2 regions of the Marinobacter sp. SS13-12 genome follow, and region 2 is predicted to be linked to the other one. Evidence: predicted binding sites of a transcription regulator. Region 2 holds the regulator's gene; the other holds the start of a gene.
The links. Region 2 encodes sigma-54, which starts transcription at its own class of promoters, with help from an activator protein. Its sites were predicted from a motif close to ANTGGCATNNANNTTGCTNT; they were not measured.

Region 1: QPL94_RS01765 (CmpA/NrtA family ABC transporter substrate-binding protein) is a predicted target of sigma-54. The motif match lies at 8,379-8,398, and genes of this name have one in related genera.

What each region holds. Positions count from the first base shown of each region.
Region 1 covers NZ_JASSUA010000001.1:383,962-394,959, reverse strand. Annotated here, with positions in the region: gene QPL94_RS01795 (efflux RND transporter permease subunit) at 1-16, shown strand, start outside; gene nirD (nitrite reductase small subunit NirD) at 174-542, opposite strand; gene nirB (nitrite reductase large subunit NirB) at 742-3,255, opposite strand; gene QPL94_RS01780 (NAD(P)/FAD-dependent oxidoreductase) at 3,285-4,514, opposite strand; gene QPL94_RS01775 (ABC transporter ATP-binding protein) at 4,815-5,684, opposite strand; gene QPL94_RS01770 (ABC transporter permease) at 5,865-6,860, opposite strand; gene QPL94_RS01765 (CmpA/NrtA family ABC transporter substrate-binding protein) at 6,885-8,240, opposite strand; gene QPL94_RS01760 (CmpA/NrtA family ABC transporter substrate-binding protein) at 8,443-9,699, opposite strand; gene QPL94_RS01755 (ANTAR domain-containing response regulator) at 9,720-10,346, opposite strand; gene QPL94_RS01750 (nitrate reductase) at 10,812-10,998, shown strand, end outside.
Region 2 covers NZ_JASSUA010000001.1:2,027,642-2,038,639, reverse strand. Annotated here, with positions in the region: gene lptB (LPS export ABC transporter ATP-binding protein) at 1-223, shown strand, start outside; gene QPL94_RS09400 (RNA polymerase factor sigma-54) at 343-1,872, shown strand; gene hpf (ribosome hibernation promoting factor) at 1,901-2,209, shown strand; gene ptsN (PTS IIA-like nitrogen regulatory protein PtsN) at 2,306-2,776, shown strand; gene rapZ (RNase adapter RapZ) at 2,805-3,686, shown strand; gene QPL94_RS09380 (HPr family phosphocarrier protein) at 3,694-3,963, shown strand; gene mgtE (magnesium transporter) at 4,070-5,431, shown strand; gene yjgA (ribosome biogenesis factor YjgA) at 5,536-6,066, shown strand; gene QPL94_RS09365 (carbon-nitrogen hydrolase family protein) at 6,079-6,939, opposite strand; gene QPL94_RS09360 (YhdP family phospholipid transporter) at 6,963-10,703, opposite strand; gene rng (ribonuclease G) at 10,747-10,998, opposite strand, start outside.

The sequences.
Region 1 (10,998 bases), 1.6 Mb from region 2:
GCGGCCCGTTCGGTAAAGGGGAGTCGCCGCTTCGGGGGTGGGGGTATTTTTTCTTTGGGGAAAAGAACTCGCTGCGCTCAGACACCTTTTCCCTGGCAGAAAAAATACCCCCACCCCCAAATCGGCTTTTCGGGCATTGTGCCGGGCCGCTTTCAGGACATGGTGATGAACGGTTACGCTGCGACTGATTCTTTGTTCGCTGCCGGGATTTCTACCCGGACGTTGGTGCCATCCAGCAGGACCGGGTAGGTTTTAACGGCTACCTCCTCATCTTCCAGGCATTGACCGGTCTGCAGGTTGAAGTGCTGTTTGTAAAGTGGTGAAGCCACCACCGGCTGTCCTTTCAGGTCGCCGGTAATACCCCGCGCCAGCAAATTCTTGCCGGTAAACGGATCGGTATGGCTGATGGCAAACAACGCCGGCAACCGATGCGGCAAGTAAAACACCGCCACCGGCCCATCCTCGGTCCAGACCGCCACACCGGACTCCGGCACAAGGTCCTCAACGGTACAAACAACATCCCAGGAAGTGCGTGCTTTCATAACATTCTCCAATTTCAATACGGTTTACTCAAAATGTTGGCTTGGGCCCGTTCGAGTCTGCGAGCAGCGATAACTCGTGACCCGATGAGTGTGGGGGTGCGTTGTATTTTTCCGCCAGGAAAAGGTGTCTGAGCGAAGCGAGTTCTTTTCCCAAGGAAAAATACAACGCACCCCCGCGCTCCACCCCGAGCTCTAAGTCTTAAGCAGGCTCCCCCTCAAGCAGAGGCCGACGCTGATCCCTCTCGGTGGTCCACTCCTGAACCGGATCCTTCTTCTCCGGAGCGTTAACAAACTCCCGGAACCGCTTCCTCTTCTCAGGATCCTCAACGGCCGTCTTCCACTCGCACTGATAGGTGTCCACCAGATCCGCCATGTGCTGCTCCAGCTCGTCACAGATGCCCAGGCTGTCCTCCAGAACCACCTGCTTCAGATAGTCCAGACCCCCTTCCAGGTTTTCCATCCACACACTGGTGCGCTGCAGGCGGTCCGCCGTGCGTACGTAGAACATCACCACCCGGTCAATGGTGCGGATCAGTTCCTCGTCCGACAGATCGGTGGCGAACAGGTCGCCATGGCGCGGGCGCATGCCACCGTTGCCGCAGACATACAGGTTCCAGCCGTTTTCCGTGGCAATCACGCCGAAGTCCTTGCTCTGGGCTTCCGCGCATTCACGGGTGCAGCCGGACACCGCCATTTTTACCTTGTGGGGCGCTCGCAGGCCCTTGTAGCGGTTCTCCAGGGTGATCGCCATGCCCACGCTGTCCTGTACGCCGTAGCGGCACCAGGTGTTGCCGACGCAGGACTTCACCGTGCGCAGGGACTTGCCGTAGGCGTGGCCGGTTTCGAAGCCGGCGGCGATGAGTTTCTCCCAGATTTCGGGAAGCTCGCTCAGGGTGGCGCCGAACAGGTCCACCCGCTGGCCGCCGGTGATCTTGGTGTACAGGTTGTATTCCTTGGCCACCTCGCCCAGCACGATCAGCTTGTCCGGGGTGATTTCGCCACCGGGAATGCGCGGCACGATGGAATAGGTGCCGTTCTTCTGCATGTTGGCCATGAAGGTGTCGTTGGTGTCCTGCAGGGGTACGTGGTCGGTGGCCAGAATGTGTTCGTTCCAGCAGGTGGCGAGAATGGAGCCCACCGCCGGCTTGCAGATGTCGCAGCCGTGACCCTTGCCGTGTTCGCGGATCAGCGTACGGAAGGTGCGGATGCCGTTGACCTTGACGATGTTGAACAGGTCCTGGCGGCTGTACGGGAAGTGCTCGCAGATGTCCTTGCTGACTTCCACGCCGCGTTTTTCCAGTTCGTTATCCACCACGTTCTTCAGTAACGCGGCACAACCGCCGCAGCCGGTGCTGGCCTTGGTTTCGGCCTTGACCGAACCCAGGTCGCTGCAGCCGGCATCGATCACGCCGCAGATATCGCCCTTGGAGACGTTGTGGCAGGAGCAGATCGAGGCCGTTTCCGGCAGCGCATCGGGGCCCAGGGCCGGAGCACCGCCCTGGCTTTCCGGCACGATCAGGGTTTCCGGCTGTTCCGGCAGTTCAATGCCGTTAAGGGCGTATTGCAGCAGAGTGTCGTAGTGGCTGTTGTCGCCCACCAGGATGGCACCCAGGAGGGTCTTGCCGTCTTCACTGATCACCATGCGGCGGTAGTGGCCGGCCTGCTCATCGTTGAAACGGATGTTGCGGGAACCCGGGGTCTGGGCGTGGGCATCGCCGATGGAGCCCACATCCACACCCAGCAACTTGAGTTTGGTACTCATGTCGGCGCCGGTGAAGGCCGCTTCCTCGTCACCGTTGAGCACGGAGGCCAGGGTGCGGGCCATGGTGTAGCCGGGGGCCACCAGGCCAAAAATCTTCTCACTCCACAGGGCGCATTCACCAATGGCGTGGATGTGCGGGTCCGAGGTGGTGCACTGGTCGTTGATGACAATGCCGCCGCGCTCGCCCATGGCCAGGTCACTACTGCGGGCCAGGGCATCCTGGGGCCGGATGCCGGCGGAGAAAACGATCAGATCGGTTTCCAGGTGAGAGTCGTCACTGAAGTTCATCCGCAGGCGGGCGTCTTCGCCTTCGATGATCTCGGTGGTGGCTTTCTCGGTGTGCACCTGCACCCCCAGTTCCTCGATCTTGTGCTTGAGCAGGGCGCCGCCATCGCTGTCGAGCTGCACCGGCATCAGGCGGGGTGCAAATTCCACCACGTGGGCATCCAGCCCCAGAGTCTTGAGGGCATTGGCCGCCTCCAGACCCAGCAGGCCGCCACCCACCACAACGCCGGTTTTCGCGCCGTCAGCGCTGGCGCGGATGCTGTCCAGGTCTTCCAGGGTTCGGTACACCAGGCAGTGGGGGTGCTCGTTGCCCTTGATCGGGGGGACAAACGGGTAGGAGCCGGTGGCCAGCACCAGTTCGTCGTAGCTGTACTCGCCCATCGGTGTGGTGATGGTCTGGTTGTCGCGGTCGATGCCGGTGACTTGTTCGCCCAGGCGCAGGTCGATATTGTTTTCCGCGTACCAGTCGGCGGTGCCCATGGCCAGGTCGGCGTGGGTGGAACCGCCGAAATATTCGGACAGGTGAACCCGGTCATACGCCAGCAGCTTCTCTTCGCCAAATACCTTGATGTCGAAGTCCGCTGCAGCGGGCGTTGCCACCAGTTGCTCCAGGAAATGGTGGCCGACCATGCCGTTGCCAATCACGATCAGGGTTTTTTTGCTCATGGTAATTCCTCTCTCTGTTCCCGGCCGCCTTACGCGGCTTCGCAGTAGTGCTTGCCAAAGGCCAGATGGGCCCGGTAAGGGCTGATGTCATCGGCCTGTTGAATACGTTCGCTGTACCAGGGGCCGTCGCTGGTTTCGCCGAACAGCACGGCGCCAGTCAGGCGCTGGTTGCGAACCAGCAGCCGGCAGTAACGATTGGTTTCATAGTCCTGCCAGACCACGGATTCGGTATCCGCGTCCGCTTCAGTCTGGCCGCAGGAAAAAATGGGAATGCCGCTGATTTTCAGGCGTGTGGCAATAATGGATGGCTCAAAGGCAGCCTGGCTGTCCGGATCGCACAACACCTGGGCCAGCACTTCCGCCTGTTGATAGCCTGGCTCTACCAGTCCAAAGGTCTGGCTTTCGACCTGGCAGCATTCGCCCAGCGCATGGATGTGGGGATCACTGGTTTGCAGTTGCGCGTTCACCCGGATGGCCCTGTCGCAGTCCAGGCCGGCCCCCCGGGCCAGTTCTGCGTTCGGGGTGATACCGGCTGCTGTCACCACCAGGTCGGTGCTTATCAGGGTTTCGTCATCCAGTTGCACCGCGCGCACCAGATTGCGGCCAAGCAGGGCCACGGGGCAGGTGTTGGTGCGAACCGACAGTCCGCGGTCAGTCAGGGCATCTTCCAGCAGCGCCCCGCTGGCGCGATCCAGTTGCCGGTTCAGCAGGTGGCTGCTGCGGTGCAGAACCGTGACCGCCATGCCGCGGCTTCGAAGCCCCTCGGCGGCCTCCAGGCCCAGGAATCCGCCACCGATGACCACAGCCCGGCGCTGGCGCTGGCTGATGCTGATGAGCTGGCGGGTGTCCTGCAGGTCCCGGAAGCCCATCACGCCTTCCAGGTGCTCGCCCTCCAGGCCCAGGCTGGCCGGGCGGGAACCGGTGGCCAGAACCAGGCGGGAGTACGGCTGAACCACCCCGCTCTCGGTGCTGACGGTTTTCTTCGCGCGGTTGATGGCAATAACCGGATCGCCCTGGTGCACCTCAATATTGTGCTTCCGGTACCAATCGGGTTGCTGCAGTTGCAGGCTGTCCTCACTGGCATCGCCCGCCAGTACGGCCGAAAGCTGGATGCGGTTGTAGGCCGGCGTTGCTTCACCGTTAAACACCACGATCTGCTCGAAAGGGTTCTGCGGCTGCTCAACCAGCTTTTCGAGCAGACGCTGGGCCACCATGCCGTGCCCGCAGATAACGAGAGTCTGTCCTGTTGCTGCTCTCACGATCGTCATCCCCTTCTCTGCCCAAACAAAAAAAGCCGGAGCATCTGATCCCCGAAGGGACTCGATGGTCCGGCGCCAATGCCAACAACAATGATCTGATGGTCCGGCCGATCCGTGGCCGGGACGTTCTTCCCTATGTTTGTAATAGCGAAGGCCGTGCCAACATAATAATTCTAGTATTTACAGCTAGTTATGCCGGAAGGCTTTGAGGCTGGCACGGAATTCATGCGCTTTGACAGGGCGACGTGCACCGGATGAGTGCTTTGAACCGGCGCGAGAGCCCGCGATGCCCCAATGAGCTCAGGCGATGCGGCGAACCGGGATTTCCGGCTGGCTGCTTTCCACCTCCGGCGTTTCTTCAGCTTGAGCCGGGGCAGTCTCCTCGGTGCGTGCCTCTCCCTGTTCTTCCTGGCCTTTGCCGGGGAAGCGCTGCTTCTCATAAAGGAAGGACAGCACGGCCTGCCGATAACGCACGTACTCGGGGTGATCGGCCAGGGTGACCCGGTTGCGGGGCCTCTCCAGTTCAATGTGCAATTCCTCGCCGATGGTGGCAGCCGGTCCGTTGGTCATCATCACAATCCGGTCCGACAACAGCACCGCTTCGTCCACGTCGTGGGTGATCATGATCACCGTGCTGTTCAGGTCCTGCTGGATTTTCATCAGCGAATCCTGAAGGTGGGCCCGAGTCAACGCATCCAGTGCCCCGAAAGGCTCGTCCATCAACAGCACACTGGGCTTCATCGCCAGTGCCCGGGCAATACCCACCCGCTGCGCCATACCTCCGGAAATTTCACCGGGGCGCTTGTCGAGCGCGTGGTCCATATTGACCAGCTTGAGATTGTGCAGAATCCAGTCCCGTCGCTCGGTCTTAGTCATGGTTTTACGGAATACCTGCTGTACGGCCAGCTCCACGTTCTCGTACACCGTCAGCCAAGGCATCAGCGAATGATTCTGGAACACCACAGCTCGCTCCGGCCCCGGCGTATTCACCTCATGCCCGTCCAGCACACAGCCTCCACGGGTGGCCTGTAAGAGCCCAGCGACGATATTGAGCACAGTGGATTTACCGCAACCGGAATGCCCGATTAGCGATACAAACTCGCCTTTACGAATTTTAAGATCGATATTCTCCAGTGCTACGAAAGGCCCTCCAGGCGTGTCGAAGGCCATCTGTACATTGGTCAATTCGAGGTGTGACTTACTCATGTTCTTTCTCCTCTTGTTTCGGAGTACGAGCTGGCAGGGAGGGTGGTCCGGGGCACGCTGTGAATACGTCCCTGTACGCTGGACAAAAACATCCCTGTTTTTGACGTCCCCGGACCACCCTCCCTGCCAGCTCTATGCCGAGTCCTATTCGTTCCAGGCTACTTTTTTCTGAATCAGTAGCATGATTCGGTCCAGTAAAAATCCGATAAAGCCGATAGCGAGAACGGCGACCATAATGCGGCTCAGGGATTCACTGCTGCCGTTCTGGAACTCGTCCCAGACGAATTTGCCGAGTCCCGGGCTTTGGGCCAGCATTTCGGCGGCGATAAGGACCATCCAGGCAATACCGAGAGACACCCTCAGACCAGTAAAGATCATGGGGACCGAAGATGGCAGCACCACTTTTCGGACATGGGTCCAGAAAGACAGTTGCAGCACTTTGGACACGTTCAGCAGATCCGGATTGACTGCTGAAACACCCACACTGGTGTTGATCAACGTGGGCCAGAGGCTGCACAAAGTGACGGTGATCATCGAGGTCAGGAACGACTTCTCGAACATCGGGTCGTCGCTGACGTAGGTGGCCGAGACCACCATGGTGACCAGTGGCAGCCAGGCCAGCGGTGATACCGGTTTGAAGATCTGGATCAGCGGGTTCACGGCCGCTGAGAAGTGGCGGTTCAGGCCGATGATGACACCAAGTGGTACGGCGATGATGGTGGCCAGAACAAAACCGGCCAGTACGGTACCCAGGCTGGTGACGACCTGGTCGATAAACGTTGGCGCACCGGGGTAGTCGCGGATCTTTACTTCCGCGTCCGGGTTCTCCGCCAGGATGCGTTCATTGCGTTGTTCCTGCATGGTGACGAACTGGGCGGCCCGGTCCCGCTGGTTGCTGTGTTCCTGCCAGAGCTGACCGGTTTGCTCCAGTACCTGGGCCGGGCCCGGAAATGCACCCAGGGAAGTCTGCACCTGGGGTGCGGCGAGGTGCCAGAAACCCAGGAACAGCGCGATACCGATGGCCGGCAGCAGCAGCTGGCGGCCGGTTTCGGCCAGGTTCTGGCCGGACAGTTTTTCAGTCAGCGCACGAAGCCATCGTTGGCCTTGTGATAACGAGTCGGTCTGGCTGAGCGTGGTCATGTGATGTCTCCTGACACTCAATGCTTAAGGGGTTTGCGAGCCTTTGAGGCCAATCTCGAAACTGTCGATGTAGGCGTTAGGCTCCCTCGGAGTGAAGGCCACGCCGTCGATCAGCTCACCCTGGTGTGGGCGGGTGAAGTTTTCGCCGTCCAGGTCAGGAAAGTCGTCGGCACTCAGGGTGCCATCTTCAATCAGCGAGCGGGCGGCTTCCTTGTAGATGTCGGCGCGGTAGACCCTGGCGGCCGTTTCCATGTACCAGTCGTCGGATTTCGGCTCCGGGATCTGGCCCCAGCGGCGCATCTGGCTCAGGTACCAGATGGCATCGGAGGGGTAGGGGTAGGTGGCGTAATAGCGGAAGAAGACATTGAAGTCAGGTACTTTCCGCACATCGCCTTTCTCGTACTCGAAGGTGCCGGTCATGGAGTTGGCAATCACTTCCTCGTCAGCGCCAACGTAGCTGGAGCGGGACAGGATTTTCACTGCTTCCTCGCGGTTGGCGTTGTCGTTCTCGTCCAGCCAGTGGGCAGCACGAATCAATGCCCGCAGCAGTCGAAGGTGGGTGTTGGGGTTCTCTTCGGCCCAGGCTTCCGTAACCCCGAACACCTTCTCCGGGTTATTGGGCCAGATCTCGTAATCCGTGATGACTGGCACTCCGATGCCCTTGAAAACCGCTTGCTGGTTCCAGGGTTCGCCCACGCAATAGCCCTGGATGGTGCCGGCCTCCATAGTGGCCGGCATTTGCGGTGGCGGGGTGACGGACAGGTGCACATCGGCGCCTATGTTGCCGCTGGTGTCACCCCGTTGCGGGGCATAGAAACCCGGGTTCAGGCCGCCGGCCGCCAGCCAGTAACGCAACTCGTAATTGTGGGTGGAGACCGGGAACACCATCCCCATGCGAAAGCGTTCACCCTCGTCACGGTACTGTTCGATTACCGGTTTCAGGGCGGCAGCACCGATGGGGTGGACGGGCTTACCTTGTTCATTCTTGTCGATGTGTGGGGTCATCTGTTCCCAGACGTCGTCAGAGACGGTGATTCCGTTGCCGTTCAGATCCATGCTGAACGCGGTGATGATGTCTGCCTGGGTGCCGTAGCCGATGGTGGCCCCCAATGGCTGGCCGGCGAGCATGTGGGCGCCGTCGAGAGTGCCGGTCACCACGCCGTCCAGCAGCACTTTCCAGTTGGCCTGGGCTTCCAGTTCCACAAACAGGCCCTCATCCATAAAGAAACCTTGCTCCCAGGCGATGGCCAGTGGCGCCATGTCGGTCAGTTTGATGAAACCGAGCCTCAGGTCCGGCTTCTCCGCAGGGCCGATTTCGGCCTGTGCCGTGCCGGTTCCTGTCAGGATCAATAATGTGGCTGCCAGTGTTTTCAGTTGCATGGTGCTCTCCCGGTGTTATTTCAGGCAAAAAAAAGCCTGCCCTCCGTTTCCGGAGCGCAGGCGCCAATGCCTGATGATTTTCAGTTTCTCTCACTGCCGATTAACCGTGCAGTGGATGCAAGATCGTCTGTAGTCTATTAAGCAGACGTCGTGCCAGTTCTCCAATACGTTGAAATTTATAGATTTATACAGACTTCCGGTTTCAGTTTCCCTGTTCCGGCCCGGTTCTGGTGGCCGTTTTAGTGCGCAGCGCCTCATTGTTGGGCGGGCTGGTATGGTCCTGGTTGTCCGCCCTCCAGTCGTGAAGCCGTTCTCCCAGTAGTCTGTCACTGGCCACGGCAACGGGGCCGTAACGCCCCGACAGAGTAAACGGCAGCTGGTGTCGCCCCTCCATCTTGCTGTCGATAACCGGCGTGTCTATACCCATGGAGGCCGCAGCATCCCGGAACAGGTCAGGCCGGATTACCTGGCGCACCATGGCACCGCTGACGGGGCCCAGTTGTCCCCGGAGTGTCAGCCGTGAGGCCAGCCAGTGCGCCTGGGAGAGCCAGGGAAAGTTGGCGGAATGACGGAAGAAGTGTTGTTCCAGCCGTGGATGGAACAGGCTGTAGGGATGGTCATCCAGTACGTTGATCTGCTCGCCGAGGTATTCCGGTTTCGCCAGAATCTCACGCAGCAGGCGATGATTGTGGCGGTTGTCCAGCCACCGGCAGCCAGCGAGCAGGGCGCGCACCAGGTGTCGGTACATCACGCCGTGCTGCGACATCCAGTCTGCCCGCATGCCCAGGACTTTTTCCGGCGCGTTCTGCCATATCTGGTGGCCGGAATGAAGGATGCGCCCCAGATTTTCGTACTCAAGCAGGCTGTTCCAGGGTTCGCCAACGCAACAGCCTTCAATGGCATTCGAGCGGAAGGCATCGACCATCTGAATCGGGGACACCGGGATAATCTGGATATGATGTTCCGCATCCGGGCCGGCGGATGCCAGCCAGTCACGAAGCTGGAGGTCGTGGCTGGACCAGGGAGCGACAGAGGCCAGGCGTATTGGTTCCCCTCTGTGTCTTGCCAGGCTGATCAGTTCGCGAGCAGTGGCGATGGGATTGTCCAGATTCGTTGCCGAGCGCTGCAGCTCGCCAAACAGTCTGTTACCCAGGGTGATGCCATTGCCATTGCGGCTCAGCACCATGCCCACCACGACCGGTACTTTCGGCCGGTCAATAGCCAGGGACATGCTCAGCGGCATGGGTGCCAGCATGTGGCCGCCATCGATAAGCCCGAAGGTGACCTTGTCCCGCAGAGAAGCCCAGGAGCCCTCCCGCACCAGTTCTACGTCGAGCCCCTCAGCATCAAACAGACCCAGTTCGCGGGCCACAATCAGTGGAGCGCTGTCCAGCAGTGGCACAAAGCCAAGCCGGACATGGAATCCGGGGTGTCTGTGAAGCGGGGTGGGGTGAACCATTGCGACTCCGTCCGGGGCAGTTACGAGGCTTTCTGGATTGGTCTGCCCGATTTCTGGCTGCGGCTTTCGATCAGGGTAATAACGCGGCGCGCCATAACCGCCAGGCGTTCGCTGTGCTCCATGGCGGAACTGCGCAGCATGCGATAGGCCGTTTCCTCGTCACAGCGCTCATGCCGCATGATCATGCCCTTGGCCTTCTCGATCGTCTTGCGATCTTCCAGTGCCGAGCGGGTTTCCTCTAACTCGGTCCGCAACGCCTGAAAGGACTCGAACTGAGCAACCGCCGAATCAATAATCGAGCGAACCCGTTCCGGCTGTATGCCGTCCACAACGTAGGCGCTGACGCCTGCCTTTACTGCTGCATGAATGGTGGCACGGTCGCCAGGCTGGTCGGCAAAAAAGACGATGGGCCTGGGTGCGTGGGCATTGAGGGTGCTCATGTTTTCCAGGGTGTCCCGGTCTGGCGAGTCCATATCAATGATCACCATGTCCGGCTGGTCACGGGCCACCGCTGCAGTCAGGCCAGTGGCATCCGGGCGCTGGCGGATTACCTCATGGCCCTCGTGCCTGAGTGCGGCACAAACCTGGCTTGCCCGTTCGGGGTCCTTGTCGATCAGAAGGATGCGAAGGGGTTCTGGCGAATTCATGGTGGTTTCCTTAACTGAACAGTCGTTGACTGCGAATGGCTAATCATTCGGCAAAGCGTTTTCTGCCTCGTACAGAGGTGAAAGCAATAAATCTGCCAGGGTGTTGGAGGGCCCTTGTTATCGGGACGTCAGCCGAATTCACCATTCTTTTTCAGTCCTTCACGGATGAAAACCTGCGCGGTCGTTGGGCATTTCCTGCGGTTTTGCACTGTTTTGAGTCCGGATTGCCCGGTAAATCCCCCGCTCACAGGGGCGGAAGTGCTGTCGGCGATACGTTCTGCCGATGATGGCCCTGGAATTGCAAGGCCCTGGAATTGCAAATAAGCGAGAACACCTCGTGAAAACACCGGGCAAGATGCAGGCCCGGTGCTTAATTGTGGCAAAGAAGCCCGCATGCCCAGTCTGTTCCGCAACAGATCGGGCATCGCGGGCTTTTTTGTGTGTTAGTGATGCTCAGGAGATATCGTGGATTCGCAGAAAGCCAGCAACCCATCTGTTCACACCACCTGCCCCTATTGCGGGGTCGGGTGTGGCGTTATGGCAAACCCTGACGCCCGCAAGCCGGTAGCCGGAGACGCCAACCATCCCGCGAACTATGGGCGCTTGTGCGTCAAGGGTGCCAGCCTGCACGAGACCACCGGGCAGGAAGGGC
Region 2 (10,998 bases):
GGACCCGATCTCGGTGAGCGACATCAAGCACATTATCCGCCACCTGCGGGACAAGGGCATTGGAGTGCTGATCACCGACCACAATGTGAGGGAAACACTCGACATCTGTGAGAACGCCTATATAGTCAGCGGAGGCCATATCATCGCATCCGGCAACTCGGAAGCTATTCTTGCCAACCAGCAGGTCAAGGAAGTGTATCTAGGCAATGAATTTCGCCTGTAGTACACTCGGCAAAGAACTTGCTTGGCACGGCAAGTTGCCAGCATACAAAGAGTTTTTATGCAACCTCAACTCCCCGGAAAGGCCGAGAGCGACCGAGTGACGGATCCTGAACTATGGTTATGAAAGCCTCATTACAGTTAAAGCTGGGTCAAAGCCTGACCATGACGCCCCAGCTGCAACAGGCTATCAGGCTACTGCAGCTCTCCACCCTCGACCTCCAGCAGGAAATCCAGCAGGCGCTGGAATCCAACCCCATGCTGGAAACCTCGGAAGACGACGATAACCAGAATCCGGAATCCACGGAAAACGAGAACGACACCGCTGCCGAAGCCTCATCGACAGAAGAGTCAAACACCGCCTCCGAATCGTCTTCAGACTGGGATGAATCCGAAAACGGGCCTGACTGGTCGTCAGAGACCGACAGCCCCGACACCATTCCCGATGACCTTCCGGTCGACACCGCCTGGGACGACATCTACCAGTCGGCACCCGCGTCATCGGCCCGTAACGACGATGAAAACGACAACGATTTTGAAACTCGCAACTCGCCTACGGAAACCCTGCACGATCACCTGGAGTGGCAACTGAACCTGACGCCCCTGAGCGAACGGGACCAGGCCATCGCCCACGCGCTGATGGATGCGGTTGATAATCACGGGTACCTCACCTCTCCCCTGGAAGAGATCCATTCCGGGATGATGGAAGAGTCTGATGAAGACCCGCTTGAAATGGACGAGGTGGAAGCCGTACTTCACCGGTTGCAGCATTTTGATCCGCCTGGTGTCTTCGCCCGGAATCTTCAGGAATGTCTGCTGATCCAGCTGAACCAGCTGCCACCGGATACCCCGTGGCTCGCCCAGGCACGGCTGGTGATCACCCACTACATTAATCTTCTGGGCAATCGTGATTACGCACAACTGCTGCGCCGCAGCCGCCTGAAGGAAGATCAGTTGCGGGACGTTCTGGCCCTCATTACCGGGCTGAATCCGCGCCCGGGCGATACCCTCGACCAGGCCGAACCGGACTACGTCATCCCGGACGTGATCGTGCGCAAGCACAACGAACGCTGGCGGGTAGAGCTGAATCCGGAAATTGCACCGCGCATTCGTGTCAATGCCAGCTATGCTTCACTTATAAAGCGTGCGGACAGCAGTGCCGACAACACTTACCTGCGAGACCAACTGCAGGAAGCGAAATGGTTTATCAAGAGCCTGCAAAGCCGTAACGAGACTCTGCTCAAGGTAGCCACGCGAATTGTCGAGCACCAGCAGGGATTCCTGGACCATGGCGAGGAATACATGAAGCCACTGATCCTGTCGGACATTGCCCAGGCGGTGGAAATGCATGAGTCGACCATTTCCAGGGTGACCACCCAGAAATACATGCACACGCCGCGTGGCATATTTGAACTCAAGTATTTTTTCTCCAGCCATGTCAGCACTGACGAGGGCGGAGAATGTTCCTCTACGGCAATCCGGGCCATGATCAAGAAGCTGATTGCAACGGAAACCCCGAAAAAGCCATTGAGCGACAGTAAAATTGCAGCCATGCTAGGAGAACAGGGTATCAAGGTAGCGAGACGAACCGTGGCCAAGTACCGTGAGGCAATGCACATTCCTCCGTCCAACGAAAGAAAGCGACTGGTGTAGTAGTAAAATCCGATAACAGGAGAAGCCTATGCAACTCAATATTTCAGGCCATCACGTAGAATTGACTCCCGCACTGAAAGATTACGTAACAGGCAAGTTTGACAAGCTTGAGCGTCACTTTGACCACATCAGCAATTGCCAGGTCACCCTTGAGGTGGAAAAAGTGCGCCAGATGGCGGAAGCTACGCTACACGTGATAGGTGGTGAGATTCACGCAAAGGCCGAAAACAGCGATATGTATGCCGCCATTGATGCGCTGGTGGACAAGCTGGACAGGCAGATCCTGAAGCACAAGGAAAAGAACGTTGACCGGATGCACGGAAACGGAGCCCGCTAGGGCGTCCTGTTTGGTGCATAACAGTTAATCGAGCTGCGGCGCCGGCTTCGTTACAAAAGCTGCCGCAGCCTTTTTTTACGGAACTGCAGTCGATTCATGACCGACACATCCCTGACTATCGAGAACATTCTCGCGCCGGAGCTGGCCCTTTGCAGGATGCCCGCCTCCAGCAAGAAGCGGGTTATGGAAACCATTGCGGAGCAGATCCAGCAACACGATCCGTCGCTCAGTGATACCGCGATATTCAACAACCTCGTTGCCCGGGAGCGACTGGGGAGCACGGGTATTGGCCAGGGTATCGCCATTCCCCACTGTCGCCTGGAAGGGCTCGATCACGTTGTGGGGGTATTGCTGACCCTGGAAGAAGGTGTGGCCTTCGATGCCATCGACAACCAGCCGGTAGACCTGGTGTTTGCCCTGATTGTTCCCAAGGAAGCGACCAGTGAACACCTTGAACTGCTGAGCCAGCTGGCCGAAAAGTTCAATGTACGGGCATTCTGCGATCAACTCCGCCAGTGTACCGATGCGGACTCTCTCTATCGCCGGATGACGGCCGAAGGAAGCTGAGCCGCTCTGGATTCGAGGTGAATGGGCTATGAAACTGATCATCGTCAGCGGCCGGTCAGGCTCCGGTAAAAGTACCGCCCTGCACGTGCTGGAGGACCTGGGTTTCTATTGCATTGACAACCTGCCCATCGGGTTGCTCTTCCCCCTGACGCGGGAAGCCACCACCCAGAGCTCACCGGGCCGGCTGGGCAAGATGGCGGTGAGCATCGACGCACGCAATCTGTCCGGCGAGCTCAGTAACTTTGAAGACATCTACCGCAGCCTGCAGGATACCGGCGTGACCATCGAGGTCATTTACCTGGACGCCGATGAACAGTCCCTGCTCCAGCGATTTCACGCCACACGGCGCAAGCACCCCCTGAGCGACGACAGGACCTCACTGCGCGAAGCCATCGGCAACGAGAAAAAACTGCTGGAACCCCTGTCGAAACTGGCCGACCTTTATATCGATACCACCGGGCTGTCCATGTACGAACTGAGGGACATGGTCAAGCAGCGGGTGGCCGGGCGACGTGAGCAGGAACTGGCGCTATTGTTCCAGTCTTTTGGCTTCAAGCACGGGGTGCCGCTGGACTCGGATTATGTGTTCGATGTCCGCTGTTTGCCCAATCCCTACTGGGACACCAGCCTGCGAAAATTCGTAGGTACCGACCAGCCTGTTATCGACTTCCTGGAAAAGGAACCCCTGAGCCGGAAAATGGTGGACCATCTGACCAGCTTCCTGGAAACCTGGTTGCCTTCCTTTGCCGACAGCAATCGCAGCTATATGACAATTTCCATCGGTTGTACCGGTGGCCAGCATCGCTCGGTTTACGTCTGCGAACAGCTGGGCCGTCATTTCTCGGGAAAGTACAGCAACGTCCAGGTCCGGCACACTGAACTTCCGCACTTGCAGAGCCGGGAAAGCTGAACCGTCTATGATTCGCCGCCCCATCACCATCGTCAACAAACTTGGCCTCCATGCCCGCGCTGCCGCCAAGCTGGTTGCAACCGCGTCGGATTTCGAGAGCAGTGTTCAGATCAGCCGGAACGACCGAAAAGTGGACGCCAAGAGCATCATGCCGGTGATGATGCTGGCTGCCAGCCAGGGCACGGAAGTAGAACTGATTGCAGACGGGCCGGACGAGTCCGAGGCCATCGAGGCGCTGTCAGCACTTATTGATGATTATTTCGGCGAGGGCGAATAGCCGCCAGCCCGTGGGTGGCCCGACCACGGCATTCACCTACAACTCTTTCTCACCTGTGTACCCTAACTTCGCTATAATACGGGGGTTTTCTGACTGTGGGTGATCCATGACCGATATTCTGGAGAAAAGCCAGGCTCGCCAACGCCTTCGCTCCCTGAGCGAAGCGCTGGACAGTGGCGCCCTGAAACAGGTTGCCCGCATCCTCAATGGCGGCCTGAGCCCCAGTGATATTGCCCACCTGCTGGAATCCTCGCCACCCCGTCAGCGGGCGTTGCTGTGGAACCTGGTGGACAAACAACTGGAGGGCGAAGTTCTCCAGTATCTCAATGATGATATCCGCGGCTACTTCCTGAGTCAGCTGAACGCTCAGGAACTCGCAGACATCATTGAAGATTTCGAGTCGGATGACCTTGCCGACTTGCTGCAACAGCTGCCCGATACGGTGATTCAGGAAGTCCTGGACACCATGGACGAACAGGACCGCCAGCGCGTTGAGGAAGTGCTCTCCTACCCGGAAGACACCGCTGGCGGCCTGATGAATACGGACACCATCACGGTGCGCCCGGATATCAGCATCGACGTGGTTCTGCGTTACCTGCGCCGTCACCGTAATCTGCCACCGATGACGGACAGCCTGATCGTGGTAAGCCGGCGGGACGAATTCATCGGCATGCTGCCGATCACCAAAATGCTGGTTTCCAACCCTGCTGCGACGGTGCGGGAAGTGATGGACACCGACATTGAGCCGATACCGGTCACCCTGTCCGACACCAAGGTAGCCACCCTGTTCGAGCGATACGACCTGATCTCGGCACCGGTGGTCAGCGAGGAAGGCAAGCTGTTGGGCCGGATCACCATCGATGACGTGGTTGACGTCATCCGCGAGGATGCCGATCACTCCCTGATGAGCATGGCAGGCCTGGACGAGGATGAAGACACCTTTGCGCCGATTTTCAAGACCACCCGGCGCAGGGCTGTCTGGCTGGGCATCAACCTGCTTACGGCGTTTACTGCCTCCGCTGTCATCGGCCTGTTTGAAGCCACCATCGAGAAAGTCGTGGCGCTGGCTGTGCTGATGCCTATCGTGGCCTCCATGGGCGGTATCGCCGGCAGCCAGACCCTGACCCTGGTCATCCGCGGCATGGCCGTGGGGCAGATCAGTGGCGCCAACGTGGGCTGGCTGCTGAACCGCGAATTTGTCGCCGGCGCCCTGAACGGGTTGCTCTGGGCTGTTGTGGTAGCCACCGCCGCCACCCTCTGGTTCAAGGACATGATGATTGGCGCCATCATTGCTGCTGCGCTGATCATAAACCTGATTGCAGCAGCCCTCGTGGGCACCGTATTGCCCCTGTTCCTCAAATCCCGCAACATTGATCCGGCGCTGGCGGGAAGCGTTATACTGACGACGGTGACAGATGTGATCGGGTTTATGGCGTTTCTTGGCCTGGCTACGATATTTTATGGATGACAGGTTTGTCGGATTACGCTTCGCTAATCCGACCTACGGGTCGGACGCTTAATTTAATGTAGGTCGGATTAGGCGAAGCCGTAATCCGACAAAACGGACGCTTCATGAACGATACTCAAAACGACCACCCCGAATACTCCGGCCCCAGCAAATCCCAGCTCAAGCGGGACATGCACCAGCTGCAGGGCCTGGGCAAGCGCATGCTCGACCTGAGCAACGACCAGCTCGACACCCTGCCCATCAGCGGAACACTGAGGGCGGCCATTGAGGAGTCCCGCCGCATTCGCCAGAATGAGGCCCGGCGGCGCCACCTGCAGTACATCGGCAAGATCATTCGCCAGGAAGACGATCCCGAAGGTCTGACCCGTGCCATTGATGCCTTCGATGCTGGCAGCGAGGAGCACACCCGTCGCCATCACCTGGCGGAGCGCTGGCGCGACCGGATGATCGAAGAGGGTGACTCTGCCGTGGGGGAATTCCTGAATTACTGCTCAACGGCCGATATCCAGCACCTGCGCAACCTGGCCCGAAACGCCCGCCGGGACATGCAGAACGAAAAAAATACCGGCCAGCCCAGAAAACTGTTCCGCTACCTGAGGGAATGCATTGACGACGTTGAGGCGGCCGGTCACTAGCGGACCGCCTGGTCAGAGCTTCCGGTGCTCCCAGACCGGCATCCGGGTACGTATCTCGCGGAGCATCTCCGGGTCCAGGTCGGCAGTGACTACCCCGGGCCCCTCGCCGATCTCGGACAAGACTCGCCCCCAGGGGTCAACAATCATGCTGTGGCCATAGGTATGCCGCCGCTCGCTGTTCTGGCCACCCTGCCCCGCTGCCACCATCCAGAACTGGTTCTCGATGGCCCTGGCCCGCAGCAGCGCGTGCCAGTGGGCATCGCCGGTGTTCCAGGTAAACGCGCTGGGCAGTGACACCCATTCGGCGCCCTGTTCCCGCAACTTGCGGAACAGTTCCGGGAAACGAAGATCGTAGCAAATGGCCAGTCCCAGCCGACCGGCGGGGGTGTCGATCAAAACCACGTCTTCGCCGGGCTCGAAGGTATCGGACTCCCGATACTGACCCTGGGCATCCTCCACCATGGCATCAAACAGGTGGATCTTGTCATAGCGGGCGACTTCCTCGCCCTGATCGTTGTAGACCAGGCAACAGGCCCTGACCCGATCCCTCACTGTGGAACCATCCGGGCGTGAAGCTATGGGCAGTGAGCCACCGACAATCCAGATGCCAAGCTCGGCGGATTGCTCGGCCAGAAAATGCCGTATCAGGTTATCCGGATCTGCCTCGCGACGGCCGCAACCAATCATCTGCCGGGTTGCCAGCACGGCGAAGTTTTCCGGCAGTACCGCCACGCTGGCCCCGGAAGCTGCAGCCTCCGCCAGCAAGCGCCCCGCTTCCCTGAGGTTAGAGGCAATATCGTGGGTGCTCACCATCTGGAGCGCCGCTACCCTGTTTTGCTGTCTGTTCACTGCCTGCTGTGCCTGTACTGACATTGATTATCCTCCGGATGAAATCATTACTGGCCGGTATCAAATACCCGCCTGAGGCGAACTTCCGGCTCGTCCCAACTTCCGCTGACACTATAAGTTGCACTGGTCAGTTTACTCAATGGATCACCCAATACTTTGTCCAGTACAAACAGGGCGCCTCCAATGGGCGCGCCCGCCCCCATCAGCAGTGCTGCCAGCGGCAGGTTCTGGGTCAACGGCAGAACCACCACCATGCTCATATCGAGGGTTTCTTCTATCATGTTGCTGGTGCCGGTCAGCTTGAAAGCACCGGAGGGACCAACCACCTGCAACTCCGGATCCAGCGTCAGCAGGCCGTTAATCATGGTTGCCTTGCCAGAGATGGCATCAAATGCCACACCGGCTTCGTACAGATCGGAGAAATCCAGCTGCAACCGCCGCCACAAGGTGTCGGAGTTCAGCAGATTGAATACCCGGAACAACTGGGCGGTGTTGTTGCCTTCCAGAATGACGCCGTCATCAAAGCGCACACTCACTGACCCGCTGAGCCCTGATACATCAAATTCATTGGGCCGGCCCGGCCAGTCAATATCCATATTCACCACGGTGCTCTCGCTGCGAAACGGTATCTCGGTGCCAAACAGGTTGCCAAGATCCGCAAGGGACTCACCGGTAATGTCACCGACGAACCGGGTGGTCTCCCGGTCTCCGGCAATACTCCAGGTCAACTGTCCGCCCAGGGTCAACGAGTTCAGCCTGCCGGCGATGTCCTGCACCTGTAGCCGCGTGGCTTCCGGACGAAGCCCCAGAGACCAGGTGCCGGCATCGTCATCGTCGAGCTGAAGGCTGGCGATACGTAGGTCGATATCCGGCCAGTTCTCCATGGCCAGCTCGCGGAAGGCACGAACCTGTTCATCCGGCTCCGGCAGCAGGGGCACCTCCTCTTCCGCTTCGCCGTCGCCCCGGGCCAGCTTCAGCCGTTCCAGATCCACGACGACCGGGCTGTCATCCTCAGGCCAGTATACACCCCCGGAAAGCCACTCTGATTCCGCCTCAACAGTCCACTGCTCATTGACCTGGCGCGCTGAAACGTCGACACCGGTCAGTTGCTGGTCACCCAGATAAAGGGTGTGGAAAGTCAGGTCCAGGTTATCCGTCTGCCACAGCAGTTCCAGGTTCAGGCGATCGGGCCAGTCAACATAGACGTTTATCCCGGCATCACCCCTGGGCTCTATGCTTGCACTCAGGGGCGCTTCCTCGTCAGCCTTCTTTGCCAATGGTTCCGGCCAGCTGACCGCGAGCCCCGTCAGGTCCGAATACAGCCTCACGGCGGTCGCATTACCCGGCGAGACGTCCAGGGTTGCCAGGTAGCCGAGGTCTCCACTCAGCCCAAGACTGGTTCCCTCCGGCAGCGCGGTCTGCGCCAGCACATTGCTGATATCAAGACGGCCGTACTGGCGGATATTGAGTGCCTCCCCAGCCTCATCACGGCGCAACCGCACGGTAACCGGAGCTCCCATGAAATCAGCCTGAAGAGGCGTGTCAGAAAATCCGTCCTCGGTGCTGAAACTCAGTTCGCCATTGATCTGTGTCCATTCAAGATCCGCCGGGGTATACGTCAGCGTGCCGGCATCGGCGCGAACGGTGGCATTTATGTCGGGCGGCGAGTCCGAACCCAGAATCAGAGCAAGCTGCAGGCCCAGGTGATAACTGCCATCCAGCTGGATGCTCCTGCCAGCTTCTCCGGCCATTTCGCCCAGCGGGCTGTTCGTCATCCAGTGGGCCACGGCTTCACCTGCTACCGGTGCCGAAGCATCCACAGAGAGCCGAACATGACTATCCTCGGGTTCGACTCTCACCTGCCCCGGCTCAAGGTCGAGCCCGCCGGTGCGGCCGGACTCCACCTCCACCCGCGTGCGTCCATTCTGAACGTAAACCGTGCCTGAGGCATCAGTGACCTCCGGCCAGCGTTCATCATAACGGACGGTGGCATCCTGAAAGTGGTAGACCATGGAGGACACAAACGAGCCCGGTGGGGCATCGCGATTGATCAGCCCGTGGCCGAAATATTCTCCGCTGGTGACATCAACGTCTTCAATGGCGGTTGTCAGCCACTGATACAAGCCCGGGGCCACGGCCCTGGCCGGCACAAAATCCGCAAGCATCTCGGCGGTTCCGTTGCGAACGCCGACCTTGACCCCGAGACTGTCCTCACCGTGACGATCCATCCGCAAATCGAATGCGCCGGTCAGCTCGGTGCCATCGCCATAAACCATCCCGATTTCGTCGGAATAGACCCGGATAATGTCTCCCTCGAAGCGCCAGGCCACGCCAGCCCGCAAGCCCCGCAGACTCCAGGAATTGCGAAACAGATCCGGAAAGCCCAGTGTCAGCTCGTCGCTCCGGGCCTGCGCATAGCCGCCTTCATTCGTCATTACGAGATTGCCGTTAAGGCCCGATATTTCCGGCGCACCACCGTGGGCCCGCACCTGAACGTCGTTCATTAACGCCGTCAGCTCAAACTGCCGGTTCTTCTCGGATGGCAGTTTGAGCAACAACTGGTTCAGTTTGCCGGCCGGCCGGTAGTTTTCGAGGGCCCTGGCAGCCGTGTCCGGTAGCAGGCCGAGACTGGTTACCAGCCGCCGAAGAGGTTGTAACGATAGCTCGTCGGCAATGATGCGGGGCCCGGCTTCTTCATCATCGAATTGAAAACGGACGTCGAAAGGAGGAACCGCATCACCATTCCACTGCCACTCCAGCCCCTTCAGGTGGAACTCGCCGGTGGTGAACCAGGACTGGTTTTCCGGTGGGCCATTTGATGCATGCTGCCTGCGCCAGCCAAACCTTACGCTGATATCCTCAAGCGGCGCCAGGGATTCCTTGCCAGCCCCGATCTGGAGGTAAGGCGTCGCCACGTTGCCACTGACCTGCTCCATCAAACCGTCACGAAAGGTCATCCAGACCTGGCCACCCAGATCGAACCCTTCCACCCGGACATCGCGCCAGGCATATTCTTCAACCAACCCGTCGAACAACCGCCCGGAGTTGATATCGGCGTATATCTGGCCAGTAAAGTCGCCCCTGAAAAAGTGCCGGCCAACCAGCCCGAAACTGGCCAGTTGCTCGGTAGTGCCGGGGCTCATGGCCCGGCCTGAGGCATGAAAAAGACCACGCTGGTAGACCAGGTCCAACTGGGGAATCTCCACATGCCGCAACTGGTCATTGTTGTCCCGGACACCGAGATCAAAGCGGGTAATTTTTACCGAGGGGTCAGAAAGCCAGGTTCCGGCAATGTCCAGCCAGAGCTCAATGTCGTTGGCCACCGGCCCGGGGATATCCACCCCTTCAACGATGACTTCACCGCGCCGGGTCTGGTTAACCGTCAACTCCAGCCCGTCCGCTTCAAAGTTGGCAAACACAATGCGAAAGCGTCTCAGCGATGCCAGAAAGTCCAGGCCGATGCGAACGCTCTGCAGTGAGCCGGCCACATCATTGCGATCGCCATCAGACAGCACCAGGATTTCGCGGGCAATAATGGTCGGATTGAGCCAGTTCCAGCTCGACGACAGGGAACCGATACGAATTTCCTGGCCAAGCTTCGACGACAGTACCTGCTCGATATTGGCGCGGTAATCGTCGATATTCTGGGTGAGCTGCCGGCCAAGCCCGGCGTAGAGTGCCAGCAGGATGATGACCGCCAGCAGCAACCACCAGATCAGACTGGCAAGGCGCGACAGTAATCGAACAACGATAGGTCTGTTTTTTTGATCAGCGACACTGGATGCCATCAGGGGTAACCGCCACGCCTAGTGAATGCCTGCCGTTCCGGCGTTACAGCAGCACCACATCATACTGCTCCTGACTGTAGAATGGCTCAACCTGAAAGCGAATGGTTTTACTGATGAAGGTCTCCAGGTCCGCAACGTTGTCGGATTCCTCGTCCAGCAACCGATCCACCACGCTCTGGGAGGCCATGACAAGATAACTTTCTGCGTCATAGGCACGGTTTACCCGCAGGATTTCCCGGAACACCTCGTAACAGACCGTCTCACTGGTCTTCAGGAAACCACGGCCATCGCAGAT